One region of the Duganella sp. FT27W genome, then DNA from elsewhere that is predicted to be linked to it. Evidence: riboswitches for the same ligand, from Rfam matches in the RefSeq annotation. Region 1 holds a riboswitch; the other holds the start of a gene.
The links. A riboswitch is a leader RNA that binds a small molecule or an ion and turns the genes downstream of it on or off. The one in region 1 is predicted to bind cobalamin.

Region 1 (8,164 bases):
AGGCTGGAGGTGATGTTCGGGATGCCGCCGCCGTTGTTGTCATAGGTGACCGTGTTGCCGCTATTGGCAGGCGTGATCGGCATCACTGTCGGCGCTTCGTGGGTGAAGCGGCTGCGCGTGTAGTTCACTTGCGCATCGAGTTTCAGTTTGGGCGTGATGGTCCATTCCATGCCGGGATTGATGCCCAGCAGGTCCACCTTGTCGCGACGCGGGCCGTACTCGATGAAGTTGAGCGAGTTGGCAAAAGTGCCGCCGGTGACGGTGCAGCCGGCGCTGCAATCGCTGCGGTCCACGGTCATGTTCAGCGGGATGACGCCGTTGTTGCGCACGGCCCAGTTGTAGGCCACGCGCTGGGCCTTGTCGTCACGCTTGCTGTACATCGTGTCGACGTAGAAGTGCAGGTCGTCGGTGGGGCGGTATTCGCTGCTGAAAATCGCCGAGAGCTTGTCCTTGGTGCCGAAGTAGTCCATGGTGCGGCCCAGGCGCGGCAGGATGGCGTTGTCGATCTGCTGGATGGTGAGACCCGGATTGTGCTGCAGCAGGAAGGCCTGGTCGATCACCGTGCCCGGCACCAGCCCGTTGCCGGCATTGGCCGGCACCACGGCCGGGATGTTCCAGTTGCCGCCGCCGGTGTTGTTGCGGGTGGGGGACGTGTTCTGGGTGGCGCTCAGGTTGGGGTTGGTCCAGCCCACCGATTCGAAACCGGTGGTGCGGATCTCCTGGCGCGACACCGAAATGCCGCCCAGGATGCCGAAGGTCTTGCCCCAGGTCTGGCTGGCCAGCAGGGAACCCCGGCCGCCGGTCTTGTCGGCGATCTGGTTGCGGGTGCCGGTCACGCTCATGGCCACGGTGCGGCCTTCCTTGTCGAACGGGCGTGCGCTGCGCAGGTTCACCACGCCGGCGGCGCCGCCTTCGAGCATGCTGGCCGATGGGCTCTTGCTCACCGTGAGCTTGGTGAACAGGTCGGTGGGCAGCAGATCGAGATCGACCTCGCGGTTGCTGTTCTGGCCATCGATCGGGCCGGACGACGCCACCGCGATCTGCGCATTGTTCAGCAGGATCTTGGTGAAGCTCGAACCGAGGCCGCGAATCTGGATGTTCATGCCTTCGCCGGTGACGTCGCGCGAAACGCCCACGCCGGGAATGCGGCTGAGCGATTCGGCGATATTCTTGTCCGGGAATTTGCCGAAGTCCTCGGCGTTGATCGAATCCTGGAAGCCGACCGCTTCCTTCTTGTCCTTGGCCGACGAGATCAGGCTGTTGCGGTAGCCGCTCACCTCCACCTTCTGGATCGTCGCTTCGTCCACCGGGGCGGTGGGTGCGGTGGGTTGCTGGGCATAGGCCTGAGCGATCAGGCCGGCCATCATGGTGAGGCCACAGGCCAGGCGGGCAGGCACGCGGCGGCCACCGCCGGTTGGGGTGAGGGTACTGGGCATTGCTGTCTCCTAATGGTTTTTTTGACTGCTTTTTTGTTATCTGCCGCAGCCCTGTATTTGTTATGGTACCGCGACCATTTGAGTGTAGAAGCGTTGCCAAGTTGTTGTCAACAGAAAGATTTCGCAAAATGTCATGCGCTACCATTTTGGTCTCAACGTGGCTAATCGACAACGCCGGCTTCGGTCCGGCGGCGCTCGGCTACAATGCCGGCTACCCTTCCTGCGGAGTTATCCATGTTGCGCATTACCCTGACTATCCTGCTTGCCTGCTTTGCCACTGGCGCCGCCGCCAGCGAAGCGGCCACCGGCACTTTCACCGCCAACAAGAGCTGCGAGGCCTACGCGTCGTTCGCCAAGCGCACCAATCCCGGCGCCGCGCAGGTGACGGCAGGCCAGGGCTACACGGTGCGCGAGATCAACAAGGCGGACTACGACTGGGTGCGGGTGGAAGTGCCGGGCGCCGAGCCGAAGCTGCGCTGGGTGCAGCGCGACTGCGGCGCGGCGATGCTCGAACCGATCGAGGCACGCTCCACGCGGCCGCCGCGCGGCAGCGATCCGGCGGCGGACGGCGGGTCGTGCAGCATCGCCAACCGCCAGGACAGCTATGTGCTGGCGGTGACCTGGCAGCCGGGCTTTTGCGAACACTTCCCGTTCAAGGGCACCAAGCCCGAATGCGACGCCATGAACGGCGGCAAGCTGGAAGCGAAGACGTTGAGCCTGCACGGCCTGTGGCCGAACAAGAAGGAGTGCGGCACGCGCTACGGCAGCTGCGAAGGCCCGCCGTTCTCGCTGTCGAAGGACACTATCGCCAAGGTGGCGCCTTGGATGCCCAACTTCTATTACGAGCGCACCTTCGGCGCCTACGAGTGGAACAAGCATGGCAAGTGCCAGGAACTGGGCCCGGACGACTACTTCATCAAGGCTGTATCGGCGGTGCGGGTGGTCAACGATTCGGAAGTGGGCAAAATCATCCTGGGCAGCACCGGCAAGAGCATACGGGTGGACGACTTCTTCGCGCGCGTGAAAGCGCGCCACGGCGAGAAGGTGGCCGCCAGCCTGACGCTGGTGTGCAGTCAGCGCAAGTACCTGCAGGAGATCCGGGTGTCGCTGCCGCTGGAATTCGGCACCGACCGCGACCTGGCGGCCATGGTGGGCAACGCCCAGCCGGCGCCGGCGCGTGTGCAGGGCTGTGCCGACGAGATCTACATCGAAGCAGCGGGCAAGGATTAATCCCGGGCGGCGAACTTGCGTTCGGCCTTGCGCCGATACATGGCATCGTCGGCGTCGGCCACCAGTTCGGCGGCGGTGACCGGCTTGCGCGGCGCGCTACCCGGCGTCGGCAGCATCGCCACGCCGATGCTGGCGCCGGCCACCAGTTCGTGTCCTTCGATGCGGTGCGGCAGGCCCAGGCTGATTTCCAGTTTGGCCACCACGAGCGCGGTATCGGCAGCGTCGCTGCCGACTAGTACCACGGCGAATTCGTCGCCGCCCAGGCGCGCCGCCAGGTCCGACTTGCGTAATTCAGCGCGCAGGCGCGCGGCGGCGCCGGTGAGCAGCAGGTCGCCGGCGCCGTGACCGTAGGTGTCGTTGATATGCTTGAAGCGGTCGAGGTCCAGGTACAGCAGCGACAAGGGCGCGCCCGAGCGCGCGCACAGTTCCACCTGCCGCTCCAGGAACTCGCAAAACATGGCGCGGTTGGGCAGGCCGGTGAGCGGATCATGCGTGGCCTGGTGGCGCGCCAGCGCGTGCATGCGCGCCGCATCGACCAGCGCGTTGCCCACCTCGTTGGCCTCGCGCAGGCCGTAACTGGCTGCCGCCACCGGTTCGCCGCGTCCCAGCGCCATGGCCGGCGCCACCAGTGCGCCGATCGACTGCGTGATGCGATTGCCGATGCGCCAGGCAGTCAGCAGGCTTGCCACCAGCATGACGACGGTTACCAGTACCAGCAGCCATAGCTTGCGATTGAGTTCCGCGTTCAGAACTTCGAGCGGAATGCCGATGCCGACCGTCCAGCCGGAAGCGCCCGCGCGTGTCATCACGGCCAGGATCGGTTTGCCATCGAGAGTGCTGGTTTCGATCGCGCCTTCGAAACCTTCGTGCATGCGCTTCATCACCTCGGGCAGCGCCTGGTGGCCGACAAAGCGCTGCATGTCCTGGCTGCGCGCGACCACGATGCCTTCGCGATCGAGAATGCTGGTGATCCAGTGCTGCGGGTAGCTTTGCTGGGCCAGCAGGGCGTTGAACCGCTCCACCGTAACAGTGGCGCTGAGCGCGCCCACGGTGTCCGGCTCGCCCGTGGCGTACCGCACCGGTATGCCGATCGACGCCACGTGGCGCTGCGAGACGGCGCCCACGAACAGGTTGGAAATCGCCGTCGCCTCGTGCTGCTGGATGTGGCGCAGCGCTTGCCCCACCTTGGGCGGCGGCAGTGCGGCGCCGTATGGCACAAAGGTGTTGAGCAGTTGCTGGCCGCCGGCATTTTCCAGCACGATGTTGAGCATGTTCTGGGCGCCCGCCAGGCCGCGTGCCTGCGCGTAGAACGCGGCCAGGTCGTTGCGCGCCAGGTCTGGCGAGGTGGCCAATGCGCGCAGCGCCGCCTCCACGGTGGCGAACTCCTTGTCCACGTCGGTCGCATTGGCCCGCGCGGTGGCCATGGCGCCGGTGATGAAAGCGGTGCGCGCCTGCGTGTAATCGTAAGCGATCAGCAGGATCGCCATCAGCGAGGCCGGCACAATGCACGCCACCACGAGGTACAGCAGGCGGGATCGGATCGAGGGTGCGCGCATGGTTCTTCTGGTTCTGATGATAAGGGCTGCCTGCGATGTTACATCAGCAGGTAAAATTTGTGTCTCAATAGCAAGAAAATAAGTGATGTTACGTAGCCGATCGGGCCGGTGGCGTTGTATCTATGGGATTTTCGACTATGATGTCGGCTACCTTTTACGGAGTAACCATGCACCTCGTTAGCTGTACCGAAGAACGCCACGCGCAAGCCATCCTCGATATCTTCAACGACGCCATCGCCAATTCGACGGCGCTGTACGAATACCATCCGCGCACGCTGGACACCATGAACAAATGGTTCGCGGCCAAGCGCGCGGGCGGCTACCCGGTGATCGGCTATGAAGACGCCAGCGGCACGCTGCTTGGCTTTGCCACCTATGGCGCCTTCCGTGGCTACCCGGCCAACAAGTACGCGGTCGAGCATTCGGTGTATGTGCGTGGCGATCAGCGCGGCAAGGGCCTGGGCCGCGCGCTGCTGGAACAGGTGGTTGCAGCGGCAGGGCAGGCCGACCTGCACACCATCGTGGGCGGCATCGACGCCGACAACCGCGCCAGCATTGCCCTGCACGAGCAGCTCGGTTTCGTCCACGCCGGCACCGTGCGCCACGCGGCCTTCAAGTTCGGGCGCTGGCTGGACCTGGCGTTTTACCAGCTGATTTTGCCCACGCCCGCCGCACCGGTGGACGGCTGAACGCCTTGCAATTCCCCTGTGCCGCCCCTATACTTCGCCGGTAGTCAAGCTTCTGGTATGCGCGGACGTCGGGTGTGATCCGGTTCCGCATATTTAAATGGGAAGCCGGTGCGCCCGACCAGGGCCATGCCGGCGCTGCCCCCGCAACGGTAGTCGAGGTCAAGGGAGTGCAACAGCCACTGTGCGCAAGCATGGGAAGGCGCACTGCCAGGAGCAATCCACTCGTCAGCCCGGAAACCAGCCAGTAGCCGTCAACACGTTTGTATTGCGGAGGGCGATACGGGTGAGTGCTGCGCCGCCCTGTTCATCCGTTCCGATGCATCTCCGGCCGCTTCCCCGCTGTCCTTCCTCCGCGTACTTCCACGTATCCACGCACCCTGGAAGGAAGATCATGCCCGTCACCCCAGTCATCTCCGGTCAAGCCGAAGTTTCCAATCGCCTCGTCATCCTGCGCGAAAAGATGATCCCCGCGCTGTGCGCCGCCGGACTTGGCGCCGTGCTGCTGTTCGGCGCCGGTTTCGCGTCGATGGAAGCGCTGCACAATGCCGCCCACGACAGCCGCCACTCGGCGGGCTTCCCGTGTCACTAAGCCGCGCCAGCAATGGCGCCGGTGCGCCGGCCGGCATTTTCAACGGCATCGTGCGCACGGCTGCTGCCGCCGGCATCGTCGCCGGCTTGCTGCTGACCGGCGTGCAGCACCTGCAGGTGATTCCCATCATTCAGCAGGCCGAGGTCTTTGAAAAGGCGCAGGAGGCCGCTCCTGCATCTGAATCTGCTCCTGCCCCCGCCGAACATGCGCATGCGGCCGATGTGGCCCCGCACGCGCATGGCCACGATGGTCATGGTGCGGCGGAAGAAGCCCACAGCCACGGCGGCTGGGAGCCGGAAGACGGTTTCGAGCGCACTGCGTACACGGCGCTGGCCGATGTCAGCATGGGGGTCGGCTACGCACTGCTGCTGGCCGCCATGATCTGCCTGCGCGGCGGTGCGGTGACCTGGCGCAGCGGCATGCTGTGGGGTGCGGCCGCTTACGCCGTGTTCTTCATCGCACCGTCGCTCGGCCTGCCGCCCGAATTGCCGGGTACCCTGGCCGCGCCGGTGTCGGCGCGCCAGGCCTGGTGGATCTGCACCGCGTTCTCCACCGCCGTCGCGCTCGGTGTGCTGGTCTGGAGCCGCAACGTGTGGTTCAAGGTGGGCGCCGTGGCGCTGCTGTTCGTGCCGCACCTGGTGGGGGCGCCGCAGCCGCCGGTGCACTCGATGGCAGCACCGCCCGAACTGGTTGGTTCCTTCATCATCGCCACCGCGCTGGCCAATGCCGTGTTCTGGCTGGCGCTGGGCGGGCTGACTGGCTATTTCTACAAAAAATTCGCCTGATTCATGAGAACCCACCACCGCCACATCTTCATGTGCGTCGGTCCGCGCTGTGAGCCGAAAGAAGGCCGCGCGCAGGCCGTGTTTGAACACATGGGCAAGGTGATCGACGAACATCCCGAGCTGGCCGTCAAGCGCACCCGCACCCATTGCATGGTCGCGTGCCGCTTCGAGGGACCGGTGGTGGTGGTGTACCCCGAAGGCGTGTGGTACCAGCGCGTGAATGAAGCCAACGCCGAGCGCATCGTGCACGAGCACCTGCTGAACGGACGCGAAGTATCCGACCTGGTCTTCCACCGCCTGGGCGTGGGCGACACCTGCGAACCTGGACCGAAATGAATGAATCTTTAAATTTGCGCCGCAGTGAGTCTGATCTGGCGCTGCTGACTCACGCCTCCAACGACCTGACCGTGCTGCACCAGGCACAGGCTCAAATGCCCGAAGGCTTCGGCCCCGTGATGGGCGTGAACCTGCAGGCGCTCGGTGAAGAATCGACGCTGGCACAACTGCTCGATGGAGAACTGCGCGCAGCGCGCGTGATCGTGGTGCGGGTGCTGGGCCGGCTGGGCGGCGTGCCCGGATTTTCGGATTTGATCGACCATGCGCGGCGCCAGGGCCGCCACCTGATCGTCGTCAGCGGCACCGGCGAGCCCGATCCCGAACTGGCTGCCGTATCTACCGTCCGTTCCGACGTGCTGGATATGACCTTGCAGTACTTCCGGGCCGGCGGCAGCGCCAACCTGGCGCACCTGCTGCGCTTCCTCTCCGACCATTTGCTGCTGACCGGCTTCGGCTTCGAGCCTGCGCTCGCGTTGCCCGACCATGGCATCTATCACCCGGACCTGGCGCCTGGCGCCGACCTGGCCGCGTGGCAGGCACTGGCCGATCCGCAGCGCCCCAGCGTGGGCATCGTGTTCTACCGCGCGCACTGGATGAGCGGTAACACGCGCTTCATCGACGCACTGCTGAACGCCCTTGAAGCGCGAGGGATGAATGTGCTGCCGGTGTTTACCGCATCGCTGCGGGCCGGCGCCAGCGACGGTAACGGCAAGCTGCCCGACGCCTTGCGCTACTTCGGCAGCGTGGAAGGCGCTGTGACCCGCGCCCACGTCGATGTCCTGATCAACACCACGTCGTTCGCCATGGGCGAGATCACGCCGGGTGGCCCCACGCCGGCCGGCTGGTCGGTGGGCGTGCTGGAGCAACTCGATGTGCCGGTGCTGCAAGCGATCACCAGCGGCATGACCCTGCCGCAGTGGGAGCAGTCCGCGCGCGGCCTCAACCCGCTCGATGCGGCAATGAACGTGGTGCTGCCGGAGTTCGACGGCCGCATCATCACGGTGCCGCTGTCGTTCAAGGCGCGCACGGCCGGCATGCCGGGCGACGCGGTCGAATACGATCCGCTGCCCGACCGCGTGGCGCGCATCGCCGGCATTGCCTGGCGTGCGGCACGCCTCAAGCGCGTGCCCAACGCCGAGAAGCGCGTGGCCTTCATGTTCACCAATTCCAGCAGCAAGGCGTCGCAGATCGGCAACGCCGTGGGGCTCGATGCGCCAGCCTCGCTGATGCGCATCCTCGAATCGATGAAGCAGGCCGGCTACGCGATTGGTGACCTGCCGGAGAGCGGCACCGCGCTGATCCACGACCTGGTAGCGCGCTGCTCGTACGACAATATCTACCTGACCGCGGAGCAGATGCGCGGCGCCACCGGCCGGGTACCTGCGGCGCAGTACCAGCAGTGGTTTGACGAAATGCCGCAGGCCATGCAGGACAAGATGACCAGGCAGTGGGGCGCCGCACCCGGCGAGGCCTATGTACACGAAGGCCACGTGGCGCTGGCCGGCATCGAGCTCGGTAACGCTTTCGTCGCGCTGCAACCGCC
Region 2 (8,164 bases), on a different contig from region 1:
CGACGAACACCGCGCGGTCGCAAATGGCGGCCACCGATTGATTGAGGCGGCCCTGCTCGTCGAGGAAGCAGCGCGAGATGGCGCCGAACGGCATGATGCCCAGGCCTACCTCGTTCGACACCAGCACGATATCGCTGCTGCACTTGGTCAGCGCGCTGGCCAGCATGTCGTGCTGTTCGTGGAACAGCGCGGGCAGCGTGATTTCGCCCACGTCCGGGTATTCCTGGCCGCTCGAGAACAGCAGGTTGCTCAGCCAGAGCGTGAGGCAATCGACCAGGATCAGGCGTTCGGGCGACGACCAGCGCAGCAGCTGGTTGCCCAGTGCCAGCGGTTCTTCCACCGTGGTCCATTCGCCGGGGCGGCTGCCCTTGTGGTGGGCGATGCGCGCTGCCATTTCGGCGTCGCCGGCCGTGGCGGTGGCGATATAAACGACTTCCTTGCCGGACTCGATGGCCAGGCGTTCGGCGTAAGCGCTCTTGCCCGAGCGCGCGCCTCCCAGAACCAGTGTACGTGTCATCCGTGTCTCCTCATGAACAAGGCAGCTGCCGCCGCCGGGTTGGATGGGTAATATGCGTGAAAATACGAAGCGGTCAATGAGCCAACGCGATACCAGGCTTCACCCTGGATTGCGGAGGGGTGCTTGATTGTATGCGCGGCTGGCGCCACTGTGGTTGTCAGTTTTGAATAATGAAAGGTGTGCCCGCGCAGAATGCCGTCGTCGGTGGACAGTCCCTGCGGTCCCAGGCCGGCCAGGCGTGGCTGCATCGCCACAGCACCCGGCAGCAGGCCGGCCATCGGCCATGCTTGCCCCTGCTGGTCGGCGAGGGTATCGGCCAGCGCCATCATGCCGCCGCATTCGGCCACGATGGGCGTGCCGGCGACGTGCGCTGCGCGGATCGAGGCGCGCCAGGTGGCAGCTGCGCTCAACGCCGGCGCGTGCAGTTCGGGGTAGCCGCCGGGCAGGAGCACCGCGTGGGCCTCGGTTGGCACCGGTTCGTCGGCCAGCGGCGAGAAGAAGGTCAGCTCGGCGCCCAGTGCGCGCAGCAGGTCCAGGTTGGCGGGGTATAAAAACATGAAGGCGGCGTCGCGGGCAATCGCAATCGTCGTGCCGCGCAGTGGCGTTGCTTGCAGGGGTGTTGCTGGCGCTGGCGGAATCTCGATGCGTACCGGCGCCAGGGCTTCCCACGCCGCCTCGTCGAACATCAGCTGATCGGCCAGTTGGTCGAGCAGGGCGTCGAGATTATGGATTTCGCCGGGGACCACCAGTCCCAGGTGGCGTTCCGGCAGTGACACCTGCTGGCGCGGCATGGTGGCAAACAGCGGAATGTCGCGCAGCGACGCGGCCACCATCTTGCCGTGGTTTTCGCTGGCGATGCGGTTGGCGATCACGCCAGCCATCTGCACCGGACCGTAGTCGCGCAGGCCCATCACGATAGCGCCGGCCGTCTGCGCCATGGCGGAGGCGTCGATTACAGCCAGTACCGGCACGCCGAAGGTACGCGCGACATCGGCCGACGATGGTGTGCCGTCATATAAGCCCATCACGCCTTCGATCAGGATCACGTCCGCCTCTTGCGCGGCCTGCGCCAGCTGGCTGCGGCATTGTTCGAGCCCCACCATCCACAGATCGAGCGTGCGCACTGGCGCACCGGTGGCGCGTTCGAGCAGCATCGGATCGATGAAGTCGGGGCCGCACTTGAACACGCGCACGCGGCGGCCCAGCTTGACCAGCTTGCGCGCCAGCGCGGCGGTGCAGGTGGTCTTGCCCTGGCCGGACGATACCGCCGCCACCATCACCACTTTCACGTCGAGGTAATTCACCACTCGGTACCCAGCTGGGCGGCGATGCCGGCCTTGAACGCGTGTTTTACAACCGTCATGTCGGTGACCGTGTCGGCAATCGCGATCAGCTCCGGCGGCGCGCCGCGGCCGGTGATCACCACGTGCTGCATTTGCGGGCGCGCCAGCAGGTCGTTGATGACCATTTCCACGTCGAGGTAGCGGTACTTGAGGGCGATATTGAGTTCGTCGAGCACGACAAGACCATACGCGGGGTCGTCGAGGAAGCGCTTGGCCTGTTCCCATGCCAGCGTGGCTTTTTCGATGTCGCGTTCGCGGTTCTGGGTCTCCCAGGTGTAGCCTTCGCCCATGGTGTGGAAGCTTACTTCTTCCGGGAAGCGGCGCAGGAACTGTTCTTCGCCGGTGGCCATCGCACCCTTGATGAACTGCACCACGCCGACCTTCATGTTGTGGCCCAGCGCGCGCGCCACCATGCCGAACGCGCTCGAGCTCTTGCCCTTGCCGTTGCCGGTGTTGACGATGATGATGCCGATCTGCTTGTTGGCGGACGCGATCTGGGCATCGATGATGGCTTTCTTGCGCTCCATGCGCACGCGATGGCGCTCGTTCAGGGCGGCGTCGCCGGTATCAAGAGTGTTGGTCTGTTCGGTCATGGTGTCTCCTCGGAAGGGATGAAGATGCTGCGTTGGCCGTGGCGGATGATTTCTATCGGGTGGCCCAGGTAGTCGCCCAGGATATCGGCGCGCATCACGTCCTCCCTGGCGCCGGCCAGCCAGCGGCCGTCGCCGCGCAGCAGCAGCGCGTGGGTGGAGACGCTGTGCGCCAGGGTCAGGTCGTGGCCGATCATGACGACGGTCTTGCCCTGCTCGCGGCACAGGCGCGCCAGCTGCGTCATCACGCTCACCTGGTGCGCCAGGTCGAGCGCATTGGCCGGTTCGTCGAGCAGCAGCAGCGGCGTGTCCTGCGCCAGCATGGCCGCAATCGCCACCCGCTGGCGCTCGCCGCCCGATAGGGTACGCACGTCGCGGCGAGCCAGGTCGGCCACTTCCATCGATGCCAGGGCGGCAAGTGCGATGGCGTGATCGTCGCTGCCTTCCCAGTAGCGGTGGTCATGGTACGGGTGGCGCGCCGAGAGCACGGTTTCGATCACGGTGTAGGCGAAAGCGTCGCTGCGGCTTTGCGCCAGGAAGGCGCGCTGGCGCGCCAGTTCTGCCAGCGGCCAGTCGTTTAAGGCGCGCGCGCGGATCGATACGGTGCCGGCGTCGGGTGGGCGCAAACCGGCCAGGGTGCGCAGCAGGGTGCTTTTGCCGGCGCCGTTGCGGCCGATCACGCTCCAGCATTCGCCAACGCGCACCTGCCAGTCGAGGTTGGCGATCAGCTTACGCTGGCCGATGTTCAGGGATAGTTGATGGGTGCTGATCATCATGGCAGTCACTTGCGCAGCCGGTGCAGCTGGTACAGGAACACCGGCGCGCCCACCAGCGCGGTGATCACGCCAACGGGCAGCTGTTCCGGCGCGATGATGGTGCGCGCCAGCGTATCGGCCAGCATCAGGTAGGTGCCGCCGGCGAGGGTGGCGGCGGGAATCAGGAGGCGGTGGTCGGGACCGACCGCGAAGCGGCACGCGTGCGGTACGATCAGCCCCACGAAGCCGATGCTGCCGGCGGTGGTAACCGCGCTGGCGGTAAGCAGGCCCGAAACGAAAAACAGTCCCTTGCGCAGCGCGCCCACGCGGATGCCCAGCGTGGCGGCGGCTTCCGCGTGCAGAGCCATTACGTTCATGGCGCGCGCATTTTTTACTGCGAAGAGCAGCGCGGCCACCAGCACCACGCACGGCATCCAGCGCAGCGGCGCGCCGGCCATATCGCCGATCATCCAGAACACCATGCTGCGCAGGCGGCTGTCGGGCGCGATCGAGAGCATCAGTGTCACCAGCGCCATGCAGGCCGAGGACAGGATTACGCCGGTGAGCAGCAGCAAAGCGGTGCCGCCATCGGCAGCGGACCCGCCGCGCAAATCGCGCCGCGCCAGCAGGTACAGCATCATGGAGACGGCCACCGCGCCGCCGAAGGCTGCCGCATCGACCATCCACGCCGCGCACATGAACATCAATGCCGCCAGCGCGCCGACCGAAGCGCCGGCAGAGATGCCCAGTACATAAGGATCGGCCAGCGGGTTGCGCAGCAAGGCCTGCATCATCACGCCCGCCAGCGACAGCGCTGCACCGGTGATGAAAGCGGTGAGTGCACGATGCACGCGCAGGTCGAGCAGGGTGGCGGCCAAGGTCGACTTCTCGCCATGCAGCAGATCGGCTATCGCGGCCGGCATATCGGCAAGCGGCACCGCGACCGATCCGGTCATCCCCGAAAACACCAATCCCGCCAGTGCGAACAGCGCCAGGCCGCCCAACACCATGGCGGCGCGCTGCTGCAGATTGCGGGAAAAATCAGCCATACCAGCTTTCGTTAAGGTTTACTTGTAGCCGTAACGGATGCCGGCAAAGACCTTGGCGCCCGGGGTATTGTAGTAGCGGGCCAGGTCGTACTGTTTATCGGCCACGTTGTTCCAGCGTACCAGAGCGGACCAGTCGCGGGTGAACGCATACTTGGCGTACAGGTTTACCAGGCCGTAGCCGCCCAGGCGGACGGTGTTGGCGGCGTTTTCGAAGCGGGCGCTCGACAGCTCCACTTCCACGCCCGCTTTCAGGGCGCCGGCGCCGTAATCGGCGGTGATGTTGGCGTGGCGCTTGGCGCGGCGGATCAGGCGTTTGCCGGTGGTGTCGTCCTGCGGGTCTTGCAGGTCGGCGTTGGCGCCCAGGTTGACGCCCATCACGCGTGTTGCGGCCGACAGCGTGATGCCTTCCAGCGTGGCGCGGTTGACGTTGTAGGCGCAGCCGCTGGTGTAGCCGCCACCGAACGGGCACGGATTGGTGTTGACCAGCATGTCGGTCAGGCGGTTGCGGTAGTAGCCGGCGCTCATCGCGTTGACACCGTCGTCGTAGCGCAGTCCCACTTCGGCGTTGCGGCCTTTTTCCGGCCGGTTGCCGGCGTTGCCGTAGTTCGGGAAGTACAACTCGTTGTACGTCGGCGCGCGGAAGCTGGTGCCATAGCTGGCGGTGGCGCGCAGCGCCCGGGTGAACTGGTAGCCATAGCCGATGGCGCCGGTGTTCTTGTTACCGTAAACCGAATTGTCGCGCCGTGCGCTGGCGCTGAGCAGGTGCGCGCCACGGCGGGCGTTGTACGACGCCGCGAACGAATTGGTGTTGCGGTCGCGGTTCATGGCGGCCGCGCCGTTGGTGTCCACTTCTTCCTTGCGATGCTCGTACAGCAGTTGCAGCGTGTCGGCGCCGATCGTCACGTCGTTTTGCCAGGTGATGAAGCTTTGCTTGGTGTCGATGCGGGTGTAGCCGGCAGCGGTGGCGCTGGTGTAATTGGCGCCCTTGTCGCGGGTTTCGGAATAATGCAGCAGGCTGCGCCACGATGGCAGCAGCTGCGCCCTGGCGAATACGCTGGCGGTGTCGATAGTGTTTTCGCTGCGCGTGTCGTAGCTGGACACGCCCGAATCGTACTGCGCATCGAGGCGGCTATGCAGGAACAGCGCGCCTGCTTCCAAGCCCTTGGCCAGTTGCAGGCCGAATTGGCCGGAGACGTTTTCCTTGTCGTAGCCGTCGTCGTCCGGATTGTACGAGGACAGGCCGGGACGGGCGGTGGAGTAGCCATCCGACTTTTCCTTGCCGGCGCTGATGGCGTAGCTGAAGCTGTGCTCACCGCCCGTACTGCCGGCAATCGTGGCATCGGCTTCGCGCGTGTTATCGCTGCCGTAGCCGGCGAAACCGGTGACGGCCGGCGTGCCCTGGCCCTTTTTGGTAAAGATCTGGATCACGCCGCCGATGGCGTCGGCGCCGTACAGGGAGCTCAAGGGGCCATAGACGATTTCGATGCGGTCGATGGCGGTGAGCGGAATCGCGCTCCAGTTGGCGGCGCCCGTGGTCGATGAGCCGATGCGCACGCCATCGACCAGCACGATGCTCTGGTTGCTGTTGGCGCCGCGTATATAGACGTTCGACGAACTGCCTGCGCCGCCGTTGCGCGTGACCTCGATGCCGCGCTGGCGCTTGAGCAGGTCGACGATGGAGCCGGCGCCCGCCCGGGCGATCTGTTCGGCATCGATGGTGGTGCTGTCGCTGATAACGTCGGCCAGCGCTTGCGGCGTGCGCGTGGCCGTGACCAGTACCGTGGATGCAGGTTCTGCGTGGGCGTGGCAGGTGGCCAGGACAAAAGCGAAGGCGGAGGTGGGCAGGGGCAGCGCCGGGGTGAAGCGAAGGATCATGATTGCTATTTCTGTAAAGGGCAACCGGCCAGCATCCCGCAGGCCAGATTGAACAGAAGCGTGCGGCGGCGCGTGCGCCGGCTCGTGTGCTTCCACCAGGTTTGGCCGGTATCCGGGCTGACAAGCGGCCAGTCCACCTTCCCATGCAGCGCACAGTGGTTGTCAGGACTGGGGTGTCGCCAGCGGCGACGCTTGTTGACCGTTGCGGGGGCAGCACACGCTGGCCCGGTCGAGAGGGCTTCGTGTTTCCCGTTTAACTGCGCATCCGGACGGACGCGCGGGCACCAAAACCCGGGCATTATACGGCTTTGTGCCGCGTAGTTCCGCGCGCGCCCGATAAAGCCGTTGGCGCAAGGCGTGGCGACCAGGATAGGACGGATGGTGGGCAAGAGCGGCTCGGCAGCCATCGAGCCATGACCGCGCGCTTACCTGGTGGCGCGGTGCGGCAGGATCAGCGCTTCGCCATATGGCAGACGGTGGGGCGCGCTGGCCGCTTGCAGCGCCATTGCCAGCGGCGCCAGGCCGGCGTGACAGGCGGCCAGCAACCGCATGGTGCCGGCGTGGCAGACCACGATCGCTGCGCCGTCTGTGCTGTCATCGAGCTGGCGCTGCAAGTCGGAATAGAAGGTGGCAACGCGTTCGGCCATCTGCAGTACGCTCTCGCCATTGCCGGGGCGGTAGTTGGCCAGGTCGGCGGTCCAGGCGTCCACGCCTGCGCGGGGAATGCTGTCCCATGGCTGCATCTCCCAGTCGCCAAAATCCATTTCCATCAGCCGCGCATCGAACACGGGGGCGGGCGCCAGGCGCATCGCCAGCGCCGCGCAGCGTCGCAAAGGGCTGGAATACAGCGGCAGGCCGGCCGGTACCTGAGGCAGCAATGCGGCGACGGCCTGCTCCAGGTGTCCGGGCGCCACTGCCAGGTCGGTGCGGCCGTAGCACACGCCCGGCGCGACGTCGGGCTGCGGGTGGCGGATCAGGATCAGCCGCATGGTGCTAGAAGAACTGGCCGCTGGCGTGCAGGCCGGCCAGCACGCACAGGTAGAACATCACTTCCGTCACCTGCTGCACGGCGCCCAGGCAATCACCCGTGTAGCCGCCGATGCGGCGCACGAATTTGCGGGCCAGCCAGATGGTGGCCACCAGCGCGCACGCCACGCCGGACAGCAGCATGGTCCACGACAGCCAGTTCAGCCAGATCAGCAGCAGCGCCGGCGCCAGCGCGGTCACGGCGGCAATGGCAAATTCCGGCGTCGCCATTTTCTGCGCCAGCGGCTTGGCCTTGCCCTCGGCGCGTGCGTAGTCGAGGCGCCAGATCAGCGCCGTGGCCATCAGGCGCGACAACGGGTGCGCGAACAGCAGGGCGGCAATTGCGCCGTACGGCGGCAGCATGGTCAGGGTCGCGCACTTGAGCAGCAGCAGGCAGAAGATACCGATCGCGCCATAGGCGCCGATGCGCGAATCCTTCATGATCTCGAGCACCCGTTCTCCGGTCATGCCGCCACCGAAACCATCGCAGGTATCGGCAAAGCCGTCCTCATGAAACGCGCCGGTGACATAGATACCGGCTGCCGTGGATAAAATGGCGGCAATCGCCGGCGGGAACAGCTTGAACGCTACCGCGTACACGGCGCCCGTGATCAGCGCCACCACCACGCCGACCAGCGGAAAGTAGCGCGACGCCTGGTTTAGCCACGCCGGATCGAATCCTACCCAGCGCGGGATCGGCAGCCGGGTAAAAAACTGCAGGGCGGTGAAGAACAGGCGGAGCTGGTGCATGGATTAATCCGCCTTGGCACTGACTTGCGCCGATTCGAACGTGGCCATGCGGTTGAGGAAATTGACGGCCGCGTGCAGCAGCGGCAGCGCCAGTGCGCAGCCGGTGCCTTCGCCCAGGCGCAGGCCCAGCGCGAGCAGCGGCTTGGCATCGAGCGCCGCCAGCATCTGCCGGTGGCCTTGTTCGTCGGAGCAGTGGGCGAACACGCAGTAGTCGAGGATGGCCGGTTGCAGCCGTGCGGCCACCAGCAGCGCGCTGGTG

Region 2: it holds a riboswitch for cobalamin, as region 1 does, so the genes downstream of both, F8197_RS27900 (TonB-dependent receptor domain-containing protein) here and F8197_RS04020 (CbtB domain-containing protein) in region 1, are expected to answer to the same signal.

What each region holds. Positions count from the first base shown of each region.
Region 1 is NZ_WHIV01000001.1:932,384-940,547, forward strand. It holds gene F8197_RS04000 (TonB-dependent receptor) at 1-1,436, opposite strand, end outside; gene F8197_RS04005 (ribonuclease I) at 1,671-2,666, shown strand; gene F8197_RS04010 (sensor domain-containing diguanylate cyclase) at 2,663-4,222, opposite strand; gene F8197_RS04015 (GNAT family N-acetyltransferase) at 4,390-4,911, shown strand; cobalamin riboswitch at 4,965-5,172, shown strand; gene F8197_RS04020 (CbtB domain-containing protein) at 5,303-5,500, shown strand; gene F8197_RS04025 (CbtA family protein) at 5,491-6,285, shown strand; gene F8197_RS04030 (ferredoxin) at 6,289-6,621, shown strand; gene F8197_RS04035 (cobaltochelatase subunit CobN) at 6,618-8,164, shown strand, end outside.
Region 2 is NZ_WHIV01000008.1:1,252-9,415, reverse strand. It holds gene cobU (bifunctional adenosylcobinamide kinase/adenosylcobinamide-phosphate guanylyltransferase) at 1-517, opposite strand, end outside; gene F8197_RS27920 (cobyrinate a,c-diamide synthase) at 514-1,794, opposite strand; gene cobO (cob(I)yrinic acid a,c-diamide adenosyltransferase) at 1,818-2,453, opposite strand; gene F8197_RS27910 (ABC transporter ATP-binding protein) at 2,450-3,223, opposite strand; gene F8197_RS27905 (iron ABC transporter permease) at 3,232-4,254, opposite strand; gene F8197_RS27900 (TonB-dependent receptor domain-containing protein) at 4,273-6,129, opposite strand; cobalamin riboswitch at 6,215-6,433, opposite strand; gene F8197_RS27895 (histidine phosphatase family protein) at 6,555-7,118, opposite strand; gene F8197_RS27890 (adenosylcobinamide-GDP ribazoletransferase) at 7,123-7,905, opposite strand; gene cobT (nicotinate-nucleotide--dimethylbenzimidazole phosphoribosyltransferase) at 7,909-8,164, opposite strand, start outside.